2 regions of the Peribacillus muralis genome follow, and region 2 is predicted to be linked to the other one. Evidence: riboswitches for the same ligand, from Rfam matches in the RefSeq annotation. Region 2 holds a riboswitch; the other holds the start of a gene.
The links. Region 2 has a riboswitch for lysine ahead of ABE28_RS21875 (amino acid permease). Riboswitches for the same ligand answer to the same signal wherever they lie in the genome.
Positions count from the first base shown of each region.

Region 1: another riboswitch for lysine. It lies ahead of ABE28_RS16680 (aspartate kinase); the one in region 2 lies ahead of ABE28_RS21875 (amino acid permease).

Region 1 covers NZ_CP017080.1:3,425,494-3,436,439, forward strand. Annotated here, with positions in the region: gene ABE28_RS16670 (succinate dehydrogenase cytochrome b558 subunit) at 1-426, opposite strand, end outside; gene ABE28_RS16675 (YslB family protein) at 810-1,265, shown strand; gene ABE28_RS16680 (aspartate kinase) at 1,329-2,561, opposite strand; lysine riboswitch at 2,651-2,827, opposite strand; gene uvrC (excinuclease ABC subunit UvrC) at 2,888-4,660, opposite strand; gene trxA (thioredoxin) at 4,763-5,077, opposite strand; gene ABE28_RS16695 (electron transfer flavoprotein subunit alpha/FixB family protein) at 5,274-6,251, opposite strand; gene ABE28_RS16700 (electron transfer flavoprotein subunit beta/FixA family protein) at 6,323-7,096, opposite strand; gene ABE28_RS16705 (enoyl-CoA hydratase) at 7,225-7,998, opposite strand; gene ABE28_RS16710 (fatty acid metabolism transcriptional regulator FadR) at 8,123-8,710, opposite strand; gene ABE28_RS16715 (long-chain-fatty-acid--CoA ligase) at 8,916-10,613, opposite strand.
Region 2 covers NZ_CP017080.1:4,483,044-4,493,989, forward strand. Annotated here, with positions in the region: gene ABE28_RS21840 (hypothetical protein) at 35-262, opposite strand; gene rodA (rod shape-determining protein RodA) at 314-1,486, opposite strand; gene ABE28_RS21850 (metal ABC transporter permease) at 1,625-2,506, opposite strand; gene ABE28_RS21855 (metal ABC transporter permease) at 2,503-3,426, opposite strand; gene ABE28_RS21860 (metal ABC transporter ATP-binding protein) at 3,437-4,192, opposite strand; gene ABE28_RS21865 (metal ABC transporter solute-binding protein, Zn/Mn family) at 4,205-5,128, opposite strand; gene ABE28_RS21870 (LacI family DNA-binding transcriptional regulator) at 5,715-6,677, shown strand; lysine riboswitch at 6,896-7,081, shown strand; gene ABE28_RS21875 (amino acid permease) at 7,180-8,631, shown strand; gene ABE28_RS21880 (glycoside hydrolase family 13 protein) at 8,682-10,361, opposite strand; gene ABE28_RS21885 (Ger(x)C family spore germination protein) at 10,437-10,946, opposite strand, start outside.

The sequences.
Region 1 (10,946 bases), 1.1 Mb from region 2:
GATCATGAATGGGTTAGAGAAAATCTCTGCCATCATGTCAAAATCAACATCAGCACCCATGGCTGCTTGAACTCTAGTCTCCCAAATATGCCAAACAAGGAAAATCAGCGTTATGATCCCAGTTAGGCGCTGTAGCATGAACATCCAGTTACGGAAGAAACTGAATCTCCCTAAGTTGTTTTTTGCTGTAAAGGCAATATAAATTCCGTACACAGCATGGAAAATAAGCGGTAGATAGATTACGACCCATTCTACCAAAAGCTTTACGGGCGTAAACTCAATTAAATGAACTGCCCCATTGAACGTCTCTTCCCCTTTTGTTGCCATAAAGTTTACCGATAAATGAAAAATTAGGAATAGACCGATTGGAATAACTCCAAGAAGTGAATGAAGTCTACGGTTCCCAAACTCACGATTTTTTGCCACTAAGTGCCCCCCCTTAATTTGTGAAAAATCATGCAAAGATAATCTGGTGGCTACCTTTTATCTCCGCGTGAAAATAAAGTATAGAGTGCAAAAAGCTCTCTTATACTTTCTTACAATTATGTGACATGTCCATTTTACTCCTGACTTCTATGTGCGTCAAGAAAACGGATACAACAAATCTCTTTTTTAAAATAGATATTCTTGGCTAAAATTGCTTATTATTTTATTTGTCAAGGTTATTATTAGTGAAATCACGTAAGAATCTATTAATATTTCGGTATAATTATCATTTTTTTCCAATTGTGTTTTAAATAAATAAAAAAACAATATAATTTGCAAAAGAAAAACGTTTATAATAGATTTACAGAAAGAGGCGATAAACTATGAAAAAAAATATTGCTGCAGCGATAGAGGAAGAAATTCAAACGGAAACGTTCCAAGTTCCGGCTTTCGGATATGAATTAATCAGGGAAGTGCTTCTGAACGATATCCTTGGAAAAGACTCGAATAAAATTCTCTATTGGGCAGGTAAACAATTAGCACGAAAATTCCCACTGAATGGCGATCAGGAGGTTATGGAATTTTTCCAAAGCGCCGGTTGGGGCGATCTGGAAATCCTTAAGTATACAAAAAACGAGATGGAATTGTCCTTGACGGGTGAAATAATCAGCCGCCGTCTCGATTTGCATCCTGATTGTCACTTCCAGCTTGAAGCCGGCTTTCTTGCCGAGCAGTTCACACTGCAAAAAAAATTCCTCAGCGAATCAACGGAAGAAGTTAAACGCCGCGCAAAAAAAGTGACATTCACCATTCAATGGGATCCAAGAGATCCAATCTAATGAGCCCAAAAAACAGACTTACCCTTTTTACCGGAAGTCTGTTTTTTATTGGACTCCGCACATTCAAGCTAGCACATTTGCATGCTGTCCCAATTTAAATGCTTCATGCAGGGCTTCGACCGCCTTCACCATTTCCGTTTCATTGACGACAGTGGAAACTTTAATTTCCGAAGTGCTGACCATTTTCACTTGGATGCCGGTATTGGCCATCACTTCAAACATCTCGGCAGCCACTCCCGGATTCGAAACCATTCCCGATCCGACGATGGACACCTTGGCCAATCCTCCCTCCGTTTCCACCCTTTCAAATGCCAATTGGTCTTTGTTGTTTTCCAGCACGATCAAGGCCGCTTTTTTATCTTCACTTTTGATGGAGAAAGATAAATTGGTCGTGTCCTCTGCTGTCATGCTTTGAATGATGATATCCACATTGATCTGGTTTTTCGCCAGCGTCATGAAAATGGTCGATAATGCACCAAGTGATTGGGGCAAGCCATATACCGTCACCCTTGTAATGCTGTCTTCAAAAGCGATGCCGCGGACAATTAAGTTTTCTTCCATAGTTGCTTCCTCCTCAATGATCGTTCCTGATTCCCTCTCCATGCTCGAACGGACTTCAAGCGGGATTTGATAATTTTTTGCATATTCGACAGCCCTTGGGTGGAGCACGCCTGCCCCTAAATTGGCAAGCTCGAGCATCTCATCATAAGAGATCGATTGCAGTTTCCGCGCTCCTTTTATGAAACGCGGATCCGTTGTGAAAACACCCGTTACATCCGTATAAATATCACATCTATCCGCATTGATCGCTGCAGCGATGGCAACAGCCGTCGTATCGGAACCGCCTCTCCCCAATGTAGTGATCTCCCCATTAACATCACTCCCCTGAAAACCGGCGACGACGACAATTTTCCTCTCTTGGAGCTTAGCTTGGATTCTTGACGCATCGATGTCCAATATCCGGGCATTCCCATGAATGGATTCCGTTTGCATGCCAGCCTGCCAGCCCGTGTAGGAAATCGCTTCATGCCCTTTCTCAAGCAAGGCCATCGTCAGCAGGGAAATCGTAACCTGTTCCCCCGTCGTCAATAGCATATCCATTTCCCTCTTGCTTGGGGTGCTGGATATATCTTGGGCCATGGAAACCAATTGGTCGGTCGTTTTGCCCATTGCTGAAACAACGACGACTACCTCATTGCCCTTCTCCGTTTCCTCGATTACCCGATTGGCAACATTTTTAAGTTTTTCTACGCTGCCGACGGAAGTCCCGCCGAACTTTTGAACGATTAACGCCATCCTCATGCACCCTCTCTACCTTTTTAGGCAATAAAAAAAGCAATGAGAAATATCTCATTGCTGTGATCACATATTCTATCCTGTAAGCACAGTGAGATAGCTCTCCAGGATATACATCCTGACAATCCGCCATTTTTTAAATGTCGGACCAGAAAAACAAGGTATGAGTCTCGTCTTCCTTCGGCGTCCTTCCCTTTCAAAACCCTTCATGGAAGCTCATACTTCTCCAGGTTTTTACTCTTGAATTCCGCACCTCTATCAGCACTTTTAAGTTGTCTAGTTAAAATTCCTTTTAATCATAGCATAGAGATTTATCAGGAGCAAGATTATTCTTGCAATTTTCTTACGATTCCCTCAGCTACCCCTTTTGGCATGCCTGCACCGATAATTTCCTCGACTGAGGCCTCTTTAATTTTCTTCAATGAACCGAAATGTCTCAATAATTGCTTTCTCCGTTTTTCGCCGACTCCGGGGATATCATCAAGCTGCGAGTGTACGGCATTTTTACCGCGCAGCTGGCGGTGAAACGTAATCGCAAACCGATGCACTTCATCCTGAATTCTTTGCAATAAATAGAATTCCTGACTTCTGGAATCAAGCGGTACAAGCTCAAGCGGATTCCCGATCATCAATTGCGAAGTTCGGTGCTTTTCATCTTTTATTAGACCGGAAAGCGGGATATCAAGGCCAAGCTCATTTTCCAAAATATCGCGTACGGCCTCGACATGTCCCTTACCGCCATCGATGATGATTAAATCGGGAAGCGGAAGACCTTCCTTCAATACTCGTGAATACCTTCTTCGGACAACTTCCCGCATCGATTCATAATCATCAGGCCCCTGGACCGTTTTAATCTTATATTTGCGGTATTCCCTTTTCTCAGGTTTACCGTCAATGAACACGACCAAAGCGGAAACGGGGTCGCTACCTTGGATGTTGGAATTATCAAAAGCTTCAATTCGGTGCGGGGTATAAATCCCTAATTGCACGCCAAGGTTTTCCACTGCATTGATCGTTCTTTCTTCATCCCGCTCGATCAAAGAAAACTTTTCCTGAAGCGCAATGGAGGCATTTTCATTCGCCAATTTCAGCATCTCTTTTTTCGGTCCCCGTTTTGGGTGAATCGTCTTCACGCCAAGCAGCCCTTCAGCCAATTCGGCATCCACCGACTCCGGCAGCAAGATTTCCTTCGGCTTGAAATGGTTGGTAATCTCGTAAAACTGACCTAGAAATGTGAGCAGTTCCTGTTCCGGTTCGTCATAGACGGGAAAATGGGAAACATCCCTTTCTATCAATTTACCTTGTCTCACAAAAAATACTTGAACGCACATCCAGCCTTTGTCATGGGCAAATCCAAATACATCCCTGTCGATGAAGTCGGTGGTCATCATTTTTTGCTTTTCCATCGTGATATCGATATGGGCAATTTTGTCACGGAACTCCTTTGCCCTTTCAAAATCGAGCTCCTCGGATGCCTCCAGCATTTTTTCGGTCAGTTCTTTTTTTATCTCAGTATGCCCGCCGTTCAGGAAGCGGTTGATATCATCGACCATTTTTTTATATTCCTGTTCCTCCACATCATATACACATGGAGCCAGGCATTGGCCGAGGTGATAATACAGGCAAACCCGATCCGGTAACGTATTGCACTTTCGAAGAGGATAGATGCGGTCGAGCAATTTCTTCGTTTCATTAGCCGCAAAAGCATTGGGATAGGGACCGAAATATTTCCCTTTGTCTTTTTTGACCTTTCGCGTAATGATCAAGCGTGGATGCCGCTCCGCAGTCAGCTTGATGAAGGGATATGTTTTATCATCTTTAAGCATGACATTATATTTTGGATCATGTTTTTTGATTAGATTCAACTCTAAAATGAGCGCCTCGATATTGGAAGATGTGACAATGTATTCAAAATCCTCAATCTCATTTACAAGCCGAAATGTCTTTCCATCATGAGACCCGGTAAAATAGGAACGAACACGGTTCTTCAACACTTTCGCCTTGCCTACGTAAATGATCGTTCCTTGACGATCTTTCATCAAATAACAACCAGGCTGATCGGGAAGAAGGGCAAGTTTATTCTTTATTTGTTGGTTCATGCTTTCAGCCTCCTGTTCTCCCATTTTACAATTATTATATATCAAGATAGTGAAAAAAGCTTCAAGTCCGGAGACTTGAAGCTTTTTTTGGCGGCCCGCTTATTAAGCGTGTTTTGCAATAAGATCGGCAAGAGCTTCTTTAGGTTGGAAGCCAACCACTTTATCCACCACTTCACCGTCTTTAAGGACGATTAATGTTGGGATGCTCATTACACCGAATTTCCCGGCCGTTTCTTGGTTTTCATCTACATCGACTTTTACGATTTTCGCTGTATCGCCGATTTCCGTATCAAGCTCTTGAAGAACAGGAGCGATCATTTTACAAGGTCCGCACCAAGGAGCCCAGAAATCTACAAGAACGACACCTTCGCTAGTATCGGTTGTGAAAGTTTGGTCAGTTGCATTTACAATAGCCATATATAATTCCTCCTCAAATTTACTCAAATAACTAAAGACAGTATACCATTGTTGCTAGAATCGATGCTAATATTTTGCTTCAGTGGTAGGATGTCCAAAAAAAGAGGGAATATGCACCCATAAGTCCCCGTGCATTACAAAAAAGAAAGGGACAAGACTATAATGTCTCATCCCTGATACGAGGCGTTTTTGCTTTTTATGCGTTCACTTTAAGCTTTTTGAATTCTTCCGTCAGTAATGGAATGACTTCGAAAAGATCGCCAACAATTCCATAGTCGGCAACATTGAAGATGTTCGCTTCAGGATCTTTGTTGATCGCCACGATAACTTTGGAGTTGGACATGCCAGCTAAATGCTGGATGGCTCCAGAGATTCCGCAAGCAATATATAGATCAGGTGTAACGACTTTTCCCGTTTGCCCGATTTGCAACGAATAATCACAATAGTCTGCGTCACATGCACCACGTGATGCACCTACCGCTCCGCCAAGAACTTGTGCCAGCTCCTTCAAAGGTTCAAAGCCATCTTCACTTTTCACACCGCGGCCGCCAGCAATGATAACCTTGGCTTCTGAAAGGTCGACGCCTTCACTTGCTTTTCTGACCACATCTTTTATGATGGTGCGTAAATCCTTGATATCCACGTTCAATGCCGCTACATCGCCGGAACGGGACTCATCTTTCGCCAATGGCTCAATATTGTTCGGGCGGATCGTCGCGAAAACCACCCCACCTGTAACAATTTTCTTTTCAAAAGCTTTACCGGAATAAATCGGCCGGGTGAACACGATATTTCCGCCTTCTTCTTCAATGGATGTCACGTCGGAAATCAATCCTGATTCAAGCTTTCCTGCCAATTTAGGGGCAAGGTCTTTTCCAAGTGCCGTATGGCCGAAGAAAATGCCTTCCGGCTTTTCCTGCTCGATGACGGCGAGCAAGGCTTGAGCAAAACCATCTGAAGTGTATTGCTTCAATTGAACGTTTTCGACTGCAACAACGCGGTCTGCACCATATTGAATCAATTCATTCCCGAGATTTTGAACACTGTCACCAACTAAAACACCTACGATTTCTCCGCCATCAGCAGCAAGTTTTGCCGCACCGATAGCTTCAAATGATACATTTCTTAGTGAACCGTCGCGAACTTCGCCCAATACAAGAAACTTTCTAGCCATTTATAAAAACCTCCTGTGCTCTATTTTATCCATTTGTTGTGTGTAGTTTATTTAAAGACGAACCGTTACCATTAAATCACTTTAGCTTCGCTGCGTAATAACTGAACAAGTTCGCTAACTTGGTCACCGATCTCGCCACTCAACACTTTTCCTGCTTCTTTTTTTGCTGGAAGGTAGATTTCAATCGTTTTCGTTTTCGCTTCAACATCATCCTCTTCCAGGTCCAGATCATCCAATTCCAATTCTTCAAGCGGTTTTTTCTTCGCTTTCATGATCCCTGGCAAAGAAGGGTAACGCGGTTCATTTAATCCTTGCTGAGCGGTAACCAACAATGGAAGGGAAGCTTCAATCGTTTCGGAATCTCCTTCAACATCACGGATAACGCTTACATTTCCATCTGCAATATCCAATTTAGTGATTGTTGTAATATAAGGAATTTCTAAAATTTCGGCAACGCGTGGACCGACTTGACCTGAACCGCCATCGATTGCCACATTCCCTGCAATGATTAAATCGGCCGATTTGTCTTTTAAGTATTCGCCAATGATTTTGGCAGTCGTGAATTGGTCGCCATTTTCTATATCATCTTCGATATTGATCAATACCGCTTTATCTGCACCCATTGCAAGAGCTGTACGCAATTGCTTCTCAGCCTCTTCGCTTCCGACGGAAATGACCGTTACTTCGCCGCCTTGTGCATCACGCACTTGGATGGCTTCTTCAACAGCATACTCATCATACGGATTAATGATGAATTCTGCTCCATCCTCATTAATTTTCCCGTTTGATAATGTAATTTTTTCTTCTGTATCGAATGTTCTTTTCAGCAGCACATAAATGTTCACGGTAATACCTCCCGAATGATTTGAGTTTTGAAGATTATGAATTTTATTGATATATGAATAGTATTCTTCAGGTTCCGGCAAAATCCTGCATAATATTTAAAAATAGTTTTTTGGTACCTTCAATAATATTATTTCCCTTTGAATACAGCTTCCCTTTTTTCGATGAAGGCCTGAATTCCTTCTTTTGCATCAGCCGTATCAAAAGCTTTGCCAAAAAGGGCCGCTTCCCTATCCACGCCTTTATAGTAGGAATCATGCTTGGAATAATTCAATAACTCGATGGCCGCCTTTAAAGCAACCGGGCTTTTCCTGGCTATTTTACGGGCCAGCTCATTTGCCTTCGGAAGCAGTTCTTCCTCACTGAAAGCATGATTCGCCAGACCCCTTTCCACAGCTTGAGTGCCTGTGATCGGTTCACTTGTAAAGAGCATTTCAGCTGCTTTGGCCATACCGACATAACGAGGAAGACGCTGTGTGCCAGCAAAACCAGGGATTAATCCCAACTGCAGCTCAGGCAAGCCCAGCTTGGCCCTTTCGGTTACTAAACGGATGTGGCAGGCCATGGCCAGCTCCAGCCCTCCTCCAAGCGCTGCACCATGGATGGCGGCAATGACCGGCTTAGGAAACGATTCGATTTTCTCAAACACTTCTTGGCCTTTTTTGGTCAACGCTATGAACGCTTCACCATTTTTCACTTCAGTAAACTCTTTAATGTCAGCTCCCGCCGAGAAGAATCTTCCTTCGCCATGAAGAAGGACAGCTCGTACATCTTCGTTTTGCCCGATTTGATCGAAGGCATCCCCTATCTCCCCGATGATGGCTGAGGACAGTGCGTTCGCGGGTGCGTGATCAATCGTTATGAATGCCACATGATCTTCGATAGAAAGCTTCAGGTATTCCATATCCATCCCTCCTGTCATGTTAGTCAAACTTTTTTGAACATTCAATATGTATCTTTTCCCTTGCCCACTCGGAAGCAATTAACCGATTCTTGAGAGGATGGCTAGCCATCCCCCATTCAAACCGTTAACTTTTAAAGGCGCATCCTCCAAGCAGAAGGCGATGAACATCCGGTGCAAGGTCCGAGAGCGAATACTTTTGCTCATTCATGACCCATGTCGTCACCGTTTCGTCTATCGTTCCAAATATCATCTGCCTTGCAAGTAAATTATTTAAATCCGGCAGGAATTCGCCTTTCTCTTTGCCTTCAATGATGATCTGGTCGATTAAATTTAAATACCCTCTCAACACATCATTGATTCTTAGGCGCAATTCTTTATTCGACTGCCTTAATTCCAATTGGGTGACAATTGCCAAATTCACGTCTTCTGAAAGGATTTGAAAATGTTTCTGGATGAGCACATGCATTTTTTCGGATGCTGTGGATTTCCCTTTGAGTTCTTCTTCGATCTGTTCAACAAAATAGCCCATCTTTTCATGAAATAATGATATTAAAATATCTTCTTTATTTTTAAAATAAAGATAGATGGTGCCATCCGCTACGCCTGCCTGCTTGGCGATTTTGGATACTTGAGCTTGATAATAGCCGTTTTGGGCAATGACGATGACGGCTGCGTCAATAATTTGATTATACTTTGGTCTGTTGCGTTTCACTGGCGGTCCCCTTTCAGAAAATGAATGAATCATCATTCATATTTCTATCATAAAATGACGGCCCTTGACTGTCAAGCAAAAACTTCGAAGAGTACCGACATTCGGCTATCTCTATTGCATATTCTACAGCCTCGGTCTGGAGGTTGTCCAGCTTCTCTCCAAAACACGGAGCCATGTGCCAATGCTCCGTAAGGACGATTGTGCTTTACGCTTCTTTTCTTTCGTCGGAAAGCTTTTTCTTTTCTTCTTCGATCAGGACTCTTCTCAAAATCTTTCCTATCGTCGTCTTAGGCAATTCCTCCCTGAATTCATAACTGCGCGGTACCTTATAGGAAGCCAGGTTCTTTCTGGCAAATTCATTCAATTCAGCTTCGGTCGCACTGGCATTTTTTTTCAGGACAACATAGGCTTTGACGGTCTCACCACGATATGGATCAGGTATGCCTGCCACAACAACTTCCTGAATCGCCTCATGCTCGTAAAGTACCTCTTCCACCTCACGCGGGTATATATTAAACCCTCCGGCAATGATGGTATCTTTTTTCCTTTCGACCACATAAAAGAATCCCTGTTCATCCATGTAGCCCAAATCGCCGGTAAGCAGCCAGCCATTTTTAAACGTGCTTTCCGTTTCTTCCGGTCGATTCCAGTATCCCTGCATCACTTGTGGCCCTTTTATGGCTATTTCGCCAATTTCATTCGGCGGAAGTTCTTCGCCCGTTTCCAGGGACAAGATCACAGAGTCCGTATCTGGCCATGGCAGTCCGATGCTTCCTTTTACCCGGGGCTGATCCCAAATGAAATTAGCATGAGTGACCGGAGAGGTTTCCGATAGTCCATAGCCCTCAACCAGCTTACCGCCCGTGAGTTTTTCGAATTGCTCCTGAACCTCCAATGGCAAAGCAGCAGAACCGCTTATACACGCATTGATGGAAGACAGGTCATACTTGGCTATATCCGGATGGTTCAGTAGGCCGATATACATCGTCGGCGCACCTGGAAACATTGTCGGTTTCTGTTTTTGAATGGTTTTCAGCGTCGCTTCAATATCGAACTTCGGCATGATGATCATCGTATTCCCTTCCATGACGGAAAGAACCAATACCGTCGTCATCCCATACACATGGAAAAATGGCAAAATGGCCAGGACCCTTTCCTCTCCGCGCCTATTTTTATAAAGCCAAGCATTGCACATTTTCGTATTGGCCAATAAGTTCTTATGAGTAAGCATGACCCCCTTTGGAAAGCCCGTTGTCCCGCCTGTATATTGCAAAAGAGCAAGGTCCTCATTCACGTCGATCGGCTCAGCGACTTCCTCAGGAATTTTTCGTTTCATGATTTCGGTGAACAAATGATGATTTCCTGCATGCTCGATTTTAACGACGATGCCATATTGCTTTTTTTGAATGAACGGATAGATAAGGTTTTTCGGAAAAGGTAAATATTCCTTGATAGCGGTTACAATGATATGTTCGATATTCGTTCTTGAAGCGATTGCAGTGACACGTGGAAATAAAATGTCCATCACTAAAATCATCTTCGCCCCGGAATCTTTCAGTTGATACTCAAGTTCACGTTCCGTATAAGTTGGATTCGTTTGAACGACGATTCCGCCGGCCATCAATATCCCAAAAAAGGCTATGACACCTTGAGGACAGTTAGGAAGCATGACGGCTACGCGTTCTCCCTTTTGAAGGCCGATGCTTTTTAAATAGGCTGCGAACTTTAAAGCCGATTCATAAACTTCGCGGTACGATAATTCCTTTCCCTGGAAATGAATCGATGCTTTATCTGGGAATTCCTCGGCCGACTCCTTCAAAAATGAATAAAGAGGTTTATCTTCATACGATAAAACGGCTGGTATCTGTTCCGGATAAATGGCTTGCCATGGCTTTTGGCTCATGCACACCCCTCCTTCTGAATATTCTTAATACTCATTCACATTATAATACAACCGGGATTTTCTTACAATTGTTGAAATCAGGAAATATAAGCATAAAGGCTGATGGCAGGGGTAAAAATGTATTCAATGAGCCATAGACGACCCACAGTTTGGAGCAAGTTTGGCTTTGCATCGAATTTGAGAAGGGTTCTAACAAAAATTGCGCCTTTCACACCCAATTGGGGCCGTTTTTCGTCAAATTCTTACGTTACACTCCCAGTTTGCCCGGGTTTTCCGTATAATTACTGCTTTCTTTCAGCATTTCGGAGCGTTACTCGCCAATTTAATCACTTT
Region 2 (10,946 bases):
AAACCTCATCAGATTCGCAAGCAACCTTCTATTTTTACGAGATTTGCTCCATTTTCGTCCAAAACGCCTGATTTTCTTGATGAAAATGGTTCATTTCATCGGCAAAACCCAATTTGGCGAGTAAACACGACGATTTGGCGAGTAAAGTCCTTAAATTGGCGAGTAAACATGCCAATCTGGCGAGTAAAGCTCCTAATTCACCAGCAAGCATGCCAATCTGACACGTATACGCTTTGAATTTCGAAGTCTTTTTAATGTTCATAAAAAAAACCCCTTAGAAAGGGGTATTTCGTATAGCCGGTCCGTTTTTTCTTTAAATATCGGTTGAGAACATATATTTCTTGTAGTGATATCGGATGCTGAATATCAAGCCCATGGCCATCATGTTACCCATTAGCGAGCTTCCTCCGTAGGAGATGAAAGGAAGCGGGATACCGGTAATCGGTAAAAGTCCGACCGTCATGCCGATGTTTTGAAAGACGTGGAACGTCAGCATGCTTATGACTCCAACACAGATATATGTATAGAAGTTATTTTTCGTATCCATCCCCGTTTTGGTGATGTGATAGATCAATAGGAAAAACAGGGAAATGATGATGCTTGAGCCGATGAAGCCGAATTCTTCACCGATGATACTGAATATGAAATCCGAATGACTCTCGGGCAGGTACACTTCCCTTGAGCCGATGCCCTTACCGGTGGTCTGGCCAGAGCCGATGGCCAGTAAGGACTTGGTTAAGTGGTAGCCTTCCGCGCTCGCATAATTATATGGATCGAGCCAGGAGTAGATCCGGCCAAACTGATAGGTTTTTACCCCTAGGTATTTTTCCAGGAACTCTGGCTTCCAAAGGACAAAATAGAAGATCGTCGAAGCGACGACGAGTCCTCCTGACATGATTGGCAGCAAAATCTTCCAGGATATCCCTGATATGAAAATCATGCCGATCATGATGGACAGGATGACGAGCGCCGTACCCAAATCGGGCTGTTGCATGATCAGCATGAGCGGGGCACCCGTCACAATGCCGATTTTGATGAGCAGCCAAAAGTCCGTTTGAATGGTTTTCAGCGTGTTCTTTAGATGATGGTTCGAAATGACATTCGCCAAGGCTAAAATCAGGAACACCTTCATGAATTCGGAGGGCTGGATCGAACCGATTCCAGGTATGATGAACCAGCTTCTTGCACCGTTTCGTTCTGGTACGATGCTTTCTGGCATGATTATAAGCAAAAATAACAAGAACAAGCCGAATCCATAGGCATACCAGGATATTTTTTTTAACTGGTCCGAATCAAGTGTGATGAAGCCTAAAACGATTCCAATTCCTACTATATACCAAAAAATTTGTTTGATCAGGAAGTTTTCCGTGTACTGTCCAGTCGTTTGGGCACTGTAGATCGCTAAGCAGCTTCCCACGCATAATAACAGCAATATCGTGACTAAAGAAAAATCTATTCTTGATGAAAATTTATTTTGTTCTTCCATACTTAACTCTCCCTTAAAAAGGCTCCTGCGATGCATCTTCAAATACACTTATTCATTATACTTTAAACAAATAAAATCACAACTATATCGAAGAATAGTTTACAGGCCAATTCGCATGAAGCCTTTCACCTGGAAAAATCAAGCATGCATTTCTTTCGATCTCCTTCGTTTCAGGAATCTGCTTACCAATCCATGGCTAGGGGAAAAGAGAAAGGCCAGCCCGAATAGGGAAGCTGCGGCGCTCACCATACAACCAGAAATCGAAGCATCCAAAATGGTAGCTGAATAGTAGCCGATGATGGAGCTGAGCACCCCGATCACGATACTGACTTTGATCATCCCACTTAAACGGTCTGACAATAAATAGGCCGTTGCTGCAGGGATGATGAGCATGCCCACCACTAAAATCGAGCCAACACTATCAAAAGAAGCTACGGTAGTCAGTGAAATGAGGCTCATCAACAAATAATGAAACAACAGGACAGGAATCCCCATTGCGGCGGCAAGTGCCGGATCGAAGGAGACAAGCTTGAACTGTTTGAAGAAAGCGAAAATGAGGATGAGGTTCAGGATAAGGCAGCTTCCCACTATCCAAACGGCTTTCGGCCCGGCCTCGATGCCTCCTATTGTCATCGTGTTCCACGGAGTATAGGCGATTTCCCCATACAGGACGTGCTCAAGGTCAAAATCTATTTGTTGCGTATACAAGCTCACCAATACGATTCCCGTGGCGAAGAGGGAGGTGAAGACGATGCCGATCGCCGCGTCGGATTGAACGCCGGACGATTGGAAAAGCTGGATCAGGAATACCGTAAGCAAACCTAGCGCCGCTGCCCCGATCAGCATCGGAACGGAGTCGCGGGTCCCGGTTATCAAAAAGGCCAATACGATTCCCGGTAACACGGAATGACTGATGGCATCCCCTATCAATGTCATCTTCCTTACGATTAAAAAACAACCTAGAACACTGCAGGAGCTCGCTACCAAGGCTCCAACCAAGATAATCCAAAAATCATTCATGATGTATGTCTCCCTTTCCTTCTGCCTTGTTCGAGAGAATAATTCTTTTTCAAGGATATCCTTCTCCACACAGATGAAAGCACTCCACGTTTAGGAGCAAAAAGCATGGAAAAGAAAAACCATACCGTCGCCGATAAAACGATCAATGGCCCTGTTGGCAAATCATTGACGGACGTGCTGATGAGCGTGCCTGACATACCGCTCAGCATTCCGAATATCCCGGACAGGATGACCATGATATGCAGGCGCTCCGTCCAATATCTCGCGGAAACTGCAGGTGTGATCAGTAGGGATGCCATCAATACGACACCGACGGCCTGGATGCCGATCACGACTGCTGCGACAATCAGCATCATGATGAAATAATCAAGAAAAACGACCGGCAATCCCATTCCTTTGGCAAACCCCGGGTCAAAGGATAGTAACTTGAATTCTTTAAAAAATATAGTACAGGTGACGATCAGCACAAAGGAAACCGTCATCATCATATATACATCGGACATGACCATTGACGCCGTCTGCCCGAACAGGAACGTATCCAGACCGCTCTGGTTCCCATACTCACTCTGCTGGATTTGGGTGAGCATGACGATTCCAAAGCCAAAGAAGGAGGATAATACGATTCCCAAGGCTGCATCCTGCTTAATCTTACTGTATCTCGTGAGTATGCTAATCAAGAAAACAGCCACTAAACCTGCCACTGCCGCCCCAATCAGGAAGAAGGAAGTCGATTTCACCCCCGTCAGCATAAAAGCTACGCAGATGCCGGGTAACGCTGCGTGTGCGAGCGTGTCGCCAAGCAAAGATTGCTTTCTGAGATATGCAAAGCTGCCGATGACACCACTGCTTAATCCGAGAAACATCGTGCCAAGCAAAATCCACCTCGTATTTGGATCGGTCATGATATCCAGTATATTCATCGTGTACACCTCATTTTAATAAAAGGCCGGCCTGTGTATCCGATAGTATCGCTAAGCGGCCTCCATAGGTTTCCTGTAAGTATTCGGGAATGAACACTTCTTCTGTCGGACCAATTTTCATCACCTTTTTATTCAATAGCATCGTCCAATCGAAATATTCCTTAACGGTCGAGAGATCATGATGCACAACGAGAACCGTTTTGCCTTTTTCCTTTAATTCCATCAGTAATTGAATAATGGCTTTCTCGGTTGCTGCGTCGACCCCCACGAACGGTTCATCCATGAAATAGATATCCGCTTCCTGTGCCAATGCACGAGCCAGGAATATCCGCTGCTGCTGTCCGCCTGAAAGCTGGCTGATCTGACGGTTGGCGTATTCGACCATCCCTACCTTATCCAAGCATTCCATCGCCTTCTGCCTTTCGGCCTTACCTGGCCGTTTCAGCCAGCCAAGATGTCCATATCTCCCCATCATCACGACATCGAGCGCGTTGGTCGGAAAATCCCAATCCACCGATTCCCGCTGCGGTACATAGCCGATGCTCTTTCTCATTGATTTATACGTGGACCCCTTTATTGTGATGTCTCCGGATAACTTCGGAACCAATTCGAGTATCCCCTTTATCAAGGTCGATTTCCCCGCTCCGTTAGGGCCGATGATACCAATCAAATTCCCTTCCGGAACCTGGAATGAGACATCCTCGACAACTGGTTTCTTATGATAGGCAATCGTTAAATTTTCAACCTTCAAAGCCGCTTGCTCCATTTTTTCTCCCCCTTATTTCAAGGCATGGACGATTGTGTCTGTATTATGACGGACCATACCTATATAGGTTCCTTCCTCCGTACCCTTTTCACCCATCGCATCCGAGAATAATTCACCGCCGATTTTCACGCTGTGGCCCTGCTTGGCAGCTCCTTGAATGACAGCCTCGATCGCCTTCCTCGGAACGCTCGACTCTATGAAAATCGCTTTTATTTGATTCTTCACAAGGTAATTCCGCATATCCGTCACATCTTTTGAGCCATATTCCGACAATGTGTTAATCCCCTGAAGTCCTCTTACGTCCAAGCCATATGACTGTCCGTAGTAACCGAAAGCATCATGTGCCGTAACAAGCACCCTTTGGTCTTCCGGGATTTTATTTATTTCGTCTTGGACGTACCGATCAAGTTCCTCCAACTGCAAAACATACTTTTCGTAATTATCGAGAAACTCCGCTTCATGGTCTGGATCATTGGCAATCAGTTCCTTCTTCACCGCTCCTGCCGCAACGATCCATAGCTTTACATCAAACCAAACGTGCGGATCATGCTCTTTCGCACTTACTTTACGAAGCTGGTTCTCCTTAAAATCTTCCGTTACGGCAATCGTCGGCTTATCCTTGCCCATCATTTCAAAGATATCGGTCATCTTCCCTTCAAGATGCACCCCGTTATAGAAAATCATGTCAGCAGAATCCAAGGTCTTCACATCACCCTGTGTCGCTTTGTACAGATGGGGGTCGACACCCGGTCCCATCAAACTGGTGACTTCAACATGCTTACCGCCGATATTCTCAACCAAGTCGCCAATCATTCCTGTTGTGGCGACGACTTTCATCTTGCCATTGCCTTTTTCCTGTTCTGCCGTGCTATTGTTGCATCCCGTTAACAGGAGCACTGCAGCAAGCATGCCGCCCAGCATTTTTAGAACACCCATCCATATGCCCTCCTTTTTCATCTTTCTAAAAGTTTTTACCTTACGCAAATTTTAGTGTAAATTTTTTTACGTTGTCGCATATACTAAAAAGTTTCCTTTGCTCAACTTATTTTATACTATACACAAATATTCGAAATAAGTGCAACTATTTTAATTCTATAAGATATTTTTTTTGCGATGATTTTCACCAAAATAAAAACTGTCCGGAATGCCGCATTCCAAACAGTAAAGGGTGTTTTTTATGAAGATATAGTTATATGGTGGGCCGGAATGGTGAATATAAGAAGAGGACCTTCTGAAAATCGGTTATTTTGCGCTGTGCATTATACAATCTTCATTTTCCCGGTTTCAAAGATATTGCTAAGTACGCCAATCCCAATTCGATCCCGCATAGTGCTACCAGGGTGATTAAAGTTTGGAACATTTCATTCTCCCTCCTCCCTTAAGACTTCATTCAATCTTAAAGGATGAAACCCATATCATAACAAGCCCCCATGCCAAAAAATATCCAGTGGAAACAACTGCAATCTTGCTCTGAAATGGGTTTCATAGGGTACAATATAAAAAAAGAAAATCGGTGAATCCCATGACAAATATTAAAGAAATTGCCCAATTTGCCGGTGTATCCGTCTCAACGGTGTCTAGGGTATTGAATAATCATCCATATGTAAGCCCCGATAAAAGAGAGAGCGTATTACAAGCGATTGAACGATTGAATTATTCGCGGAACATCAATGCCATTCATCTTTCAAAGGGCAAAACGAACCTTATCGGCATCATCCTCCCCTTCACCAATCATCCGTATTACGGAGCTATCTTGAACGGCATCACTAAGCAGGCAAATGCAATCGGCTATCATGTCGTCATCTTTCAGACCCATTATGAAAGAGAGAAGGAAATCCAGGCTTTGAATATGCTGCAAATGAAGCAGCTCGACGGCATGATCATCTGCTCCCGGATTTCGGAAATGAAAGTCCTTTTGAGCTATCAAAAATATGGTCCGGTCATTTTATGTGAAGATACCGCTCAGGCTGAATTATCATCCATCAGCATCGATCATTATGCAGCTTTTTCCTGTGCACTCGAATATGTTATCGCTAAAGGATATAAGAAGATCGGCTACAGTCTAGGCCGTAAAAAAAGCAGGAACAGCTATCTTCGGGCAAAGGCCTTCGACGACATCATGAAAGAGCATTTGCTTATCAACAATCAGGATTGGCTCTTCGAGGGGAGCTATCATATTAAGGACGGGGTCCGTTTGTATCAGGAATGGAATTCGCTGCAAAACAAACCGGATGCCATCATCATCACGAATGATGACACGGCTGCAGGATTCATCCTGACCGCTAATAAATCCGGCATAAGGATACCTGAAGATGTAGCCATCCTGGGCTTCAATGATGGCAGCCTCAGTGAGATGCTCGATATCTCGACCATATCCTTGCCTTTGGAATGGATCGGGAAAATGGCAGTGGAGCTATTCGAGAATCCCGAAGTCATCAAACATGTGAAATTGGACTACACCCTTATAAAAAGAAAGACTGTTTAACATAGGCAACCTTGAGCTGCTTCTTCCCTTAACTAGGAAAAAATAACCACTTAAATTAACCATTGCTATATCTTTGAGATTATTTTATAATTTTAATATAGTAAAGTTTACTCAATCACTAGCAATCTTTTATAGATGGCAGGAGTAAATATCGTACGACGTCTTCTATTTTAGAGACGCAACGATCATTTTTTAAAATTGAATACTTCCTCATTTACCGATGAGTTAGAGGCTGCAGCTTATAAAAGTATAACGGACGAGATTCTGGAAGATTGACGACTCCGTTAGAAAGGGTAAGTTGCCGAAGTTAGGGTATATTCCATGTATATTCTCGCTGGCGGTGTTGCCGAACAGGAACATCACTGTCACGTTTTTTTTCAAAAACGTGGGGAGCTATCTTCGGAAGGATAAACGGGTTTATTATAAACAGCCGTCGATCTTTTTCGACTGCTGTTTTTTTATTTTTCCGTATCCTTCCAATAAAAAAGGAGTGTAACATCAATTGTCTAATTCTCAGTCAACATCAAGTCCTACTGAATTGAAAAGGAGCCTGAAAGCGCGGCACTTAATGATGATTTCATTAGGTGGAACGATTGGAACAGGTTTATTTTTAGCAAGCGGCGGCGCCATTCATTCGGCCGGTCCCGGCGGTGCCCTGGTGGCATACGCTGTCATCGGCATCATGGTTTATTACTTAATGACAAGTCTTGCGGAAATGGCAGCATACATGCCAGTGGCTGGTTCGTTCCGTGTCTATGCATCTAAATTCGTCGATCCATCCTTCGGTTTTGCAATAGGCTGGAACTATTGGTATAACTGGGCAATCACCATTGCTGCTGAATTGGCAGCCGTTGTTTTAATCATGAAGTTTTGGTTCCCTGATACTCCTTCCTTCATCTGGAGTGCCATTGCCCTAGTCATGATGTTCCTTATCAATTACATGTCCGTGAAAGGTTTTGGCGAAGCCGAATTCTGGTTTGCCATGATCAAAGTCGTGACAGTGGTCATTTTCCTGATCACAGGTGTTCTGATCATTCTTGGCATCATGGGTGGAAAGGATCCCATCGGATTCTCCAACTTCACGATGGGCAACGGTCCCTTCAATGGTGGCTTCTTCACGATTCTAGGCGTATTCATGGCCGCCGGTTTTTCATTCCAAGGAACGGAATTGCTTGGAGTGACGGCGGGTGAAAGCGAAGATCCGGAAAAAAACATTCCTAAGGCAATCAGATCTGTTTTCTGGCGCATTATCTTATTCTACATCCTTGCCATTTTTGTGATTGGCATGATCATTCCGTTTACGGATTCACGACTGCTAAGTGAAGATGTTGCCGTCAGTCCTTTCACGCTAGTTTTCGAGCGTGCCGGTCTTGCCTTTGCAGCCTCCATCATGAACGCGATCATCTTATCATCCGTACTTTCCGCCGGTAATTCCGGCATGTATGCCTCAACCCGTATGCTCTGGGACTTGGCACGTGATGGGAAAGCGCCGAAATTCCTTGGTAAGTTGGATAAACGGGGGGTTCCGGTCAATGCTCTTATCGTAACTGCTTTAGTTGGCTGCCTTGCATTCCTTGCTTCATTTTTCGGGGACGGCGTTGTGTATATCTGGTTATTGAATGCTTCCGGCATGGCCGGATTCGTTACCTGGGTCGGGATTGCGATTGCCCACTATCGGTTCCGAAAAGCATACTCAGCTCAAGGGCTTGACTTGAATGAATTACCATATAGGGCCAAGGGCTTCCCATTCGGTCCGATCTTCGCACTTGTTCTATGTATCATCATCATCATCGGACAAGGCTACCAAGCTTTTTCTAGCGACGGCATCGACTGGAATTCCATGTTCGTATCTTACATCGGCTTAGTTCTTTTCTTCGGCCTATGGCTAGGTTATAAATGGAAGCACAAAACGAAAATCATTCCCCTTGAGGAATGTGATCTTAAAAACAAATGATCCATAATAAGGACCTGGTCTCCTCCATTTAGGGAGACCAGGTCCTTTCGTCATTTCAAAAGATATACACGACATTCATAGGGGCAAAGAGGTTCGAGGGCAATTCCCGTTCCCTCCTGCCCATAGTTTCCGATCAGCTTTGTCGCAGTATGGGAAAGCAGCTCACTTGGCAGCGAAAAAGGGGCATGCTCCTCTTTAAAGTTGCAAAGCACCAGAAGCTTTTCTTTTTTGAATGCTCTTGTATAGGCAAAGATCCTTTCATCATCGGGAAGAAGCAGTTCATAACGGCCATAAACGATGATTTCATATTCTTTTCTTAATGAAATAAGCCTTTTGTAGAAATGAAAAATGGAATCCGGATCATTATAAGCCTTCTCTGCATGGATTTCGCGAAAGTTAGGGTTAACCTTGATCCAGGGGCTTCCTTTCGTAAATCCTGCATTGCGGGAATCATTCCATTGCATCGGTGTTCTTGCATTATCCCTGCTGCGGGCGTGGATGGCTGACATCGTTCTCTCTTTTGACCAGCCATTGAAATGGACGAGTTCGTCGTAGGAATTCAAGGTTTCGATATCCCGGTATTCATCGATGCTTGCAAACGTAACATTGGTCATCCCAAGTTCTTCCCCCTGATAAATATAAGGTGTCCCTTGGAGCATATGAAGACAGGCTGCAAGCATCTTCGCACTCTCGATCCGATACCTCCCGTCATTTCCATACCTTGAGACGACCCGAGGCTGATCGTGATTGTTCCAGTATAAACTATTCCAGCCGTTCCCTTCCAAACCAGTTTGCCATTTTGATAGAATCCGCTTCAAATCACTTAGCTTCCAGTCAGCGTCACTCCACTTCCCTTCCGGTCCTCCGCCTAAATCCATATGTTCGAATTGAAAGACCATATGTAGCTCATCGCGATTCCTTCCCGTATACAATTGCGCTTCCTCCGTTGACACGCCTGGCATTTCCCCAACTGTCATCACATCATATCGAGAAAGGACCTGTTGGTTGATTTCCTGAAGAAACTCATGTATCCGCGGGCCATTCATAAAATAGGGACTTCCGTCGCCATATTGCTTCTGATGATAGATGTGCCCGTCCGAATAGCTCTGATCCTTGGAAATGAAGTTGATGACATCCATCCGGAAGCCATCGACGCCCTTTTCAAGCCACCAAGTCATCATGCTGTAAATTTCTTCACGAAGCTTGCGATTCTCCCAATTTAAATCCGGCTGTTTCTTTGAGAATAGATGTAAGTAATACTCACTCGTTCCTTCATCGTATTCCCATGCCGAACCTTTGAAAACCGACTCCCAATTATTCGGCTCCTTCCCTTGATTGCCAGGCTTCCATATATAATAATCACGTTTTGGGTCATCCTTTGAAGATCGGGACTCCTTGAACCACGAATGCTCATCCGAGGTATGGTTGACGACAAGATCCATCATGATCTTCATTCCACGTTCATGCACCGCCCGCAGCAGCAATTCAAAATCGGCCAGTGTCCCGAATTCGGTCATGATCGATTGATAATCACTGATATCGTACCCATTATCATCATTTGGGGATTGATAAACGGGAGATAACCAGATCACATTCACTCCAAGCTCTTGTAAATAATCAAGCTTTTGCAGGATTCCATTTAGATCGCCTATTCCATCTCCATCACTATCCATAAAACTCCGAGGATACACTTGATACACGACCGCTTCTTTCCACCATGATTTCTCCATACCCTGCTCCCTCCCGATACACAGACACAAGCCTTACCCCCTATTATAAAGCGGGAAACTTCAGAATATTCATCCTTATTCCGATATTCCCGTTTGAATCATTTCAATATCCAAATCCACATCAATTGGAATATGAGGATAGACTGCCTCCCAATGTTTCCGATCGAAGTTCCTTGTTTTACTTTTAGCTTGATCTCCGAGTGCGAGCGGATCTATATTGTATGCTTGAAACATGTTCACCATCTCATTCAATTTCTTCTCGAGGATCCGTTCCGCCTTAGCCTCTATCTTGTTCACGTCGACCGCCCTGTTTAGGTTATAGCCTTGAACCTCCAGCAGGTTGGCTTTAGTTTTCACTGCAACTCTGACCCTCGGATTCCGATTGGCATCGGAGATATGATAATCGACACGTGATTCCACGTTATTGATATTGGTATAGTCATTATCCTTCCATTTGATTTCATAGCTTCCGAGCTTGAAATTTTCACTAAGGATCTTGAATAAGAAGCCGTCATCATAAGGAATGTATTGGCCAATATATTTATCCTTTTTAAACAAGGCGATCCCTTTCACGACGATCAGATC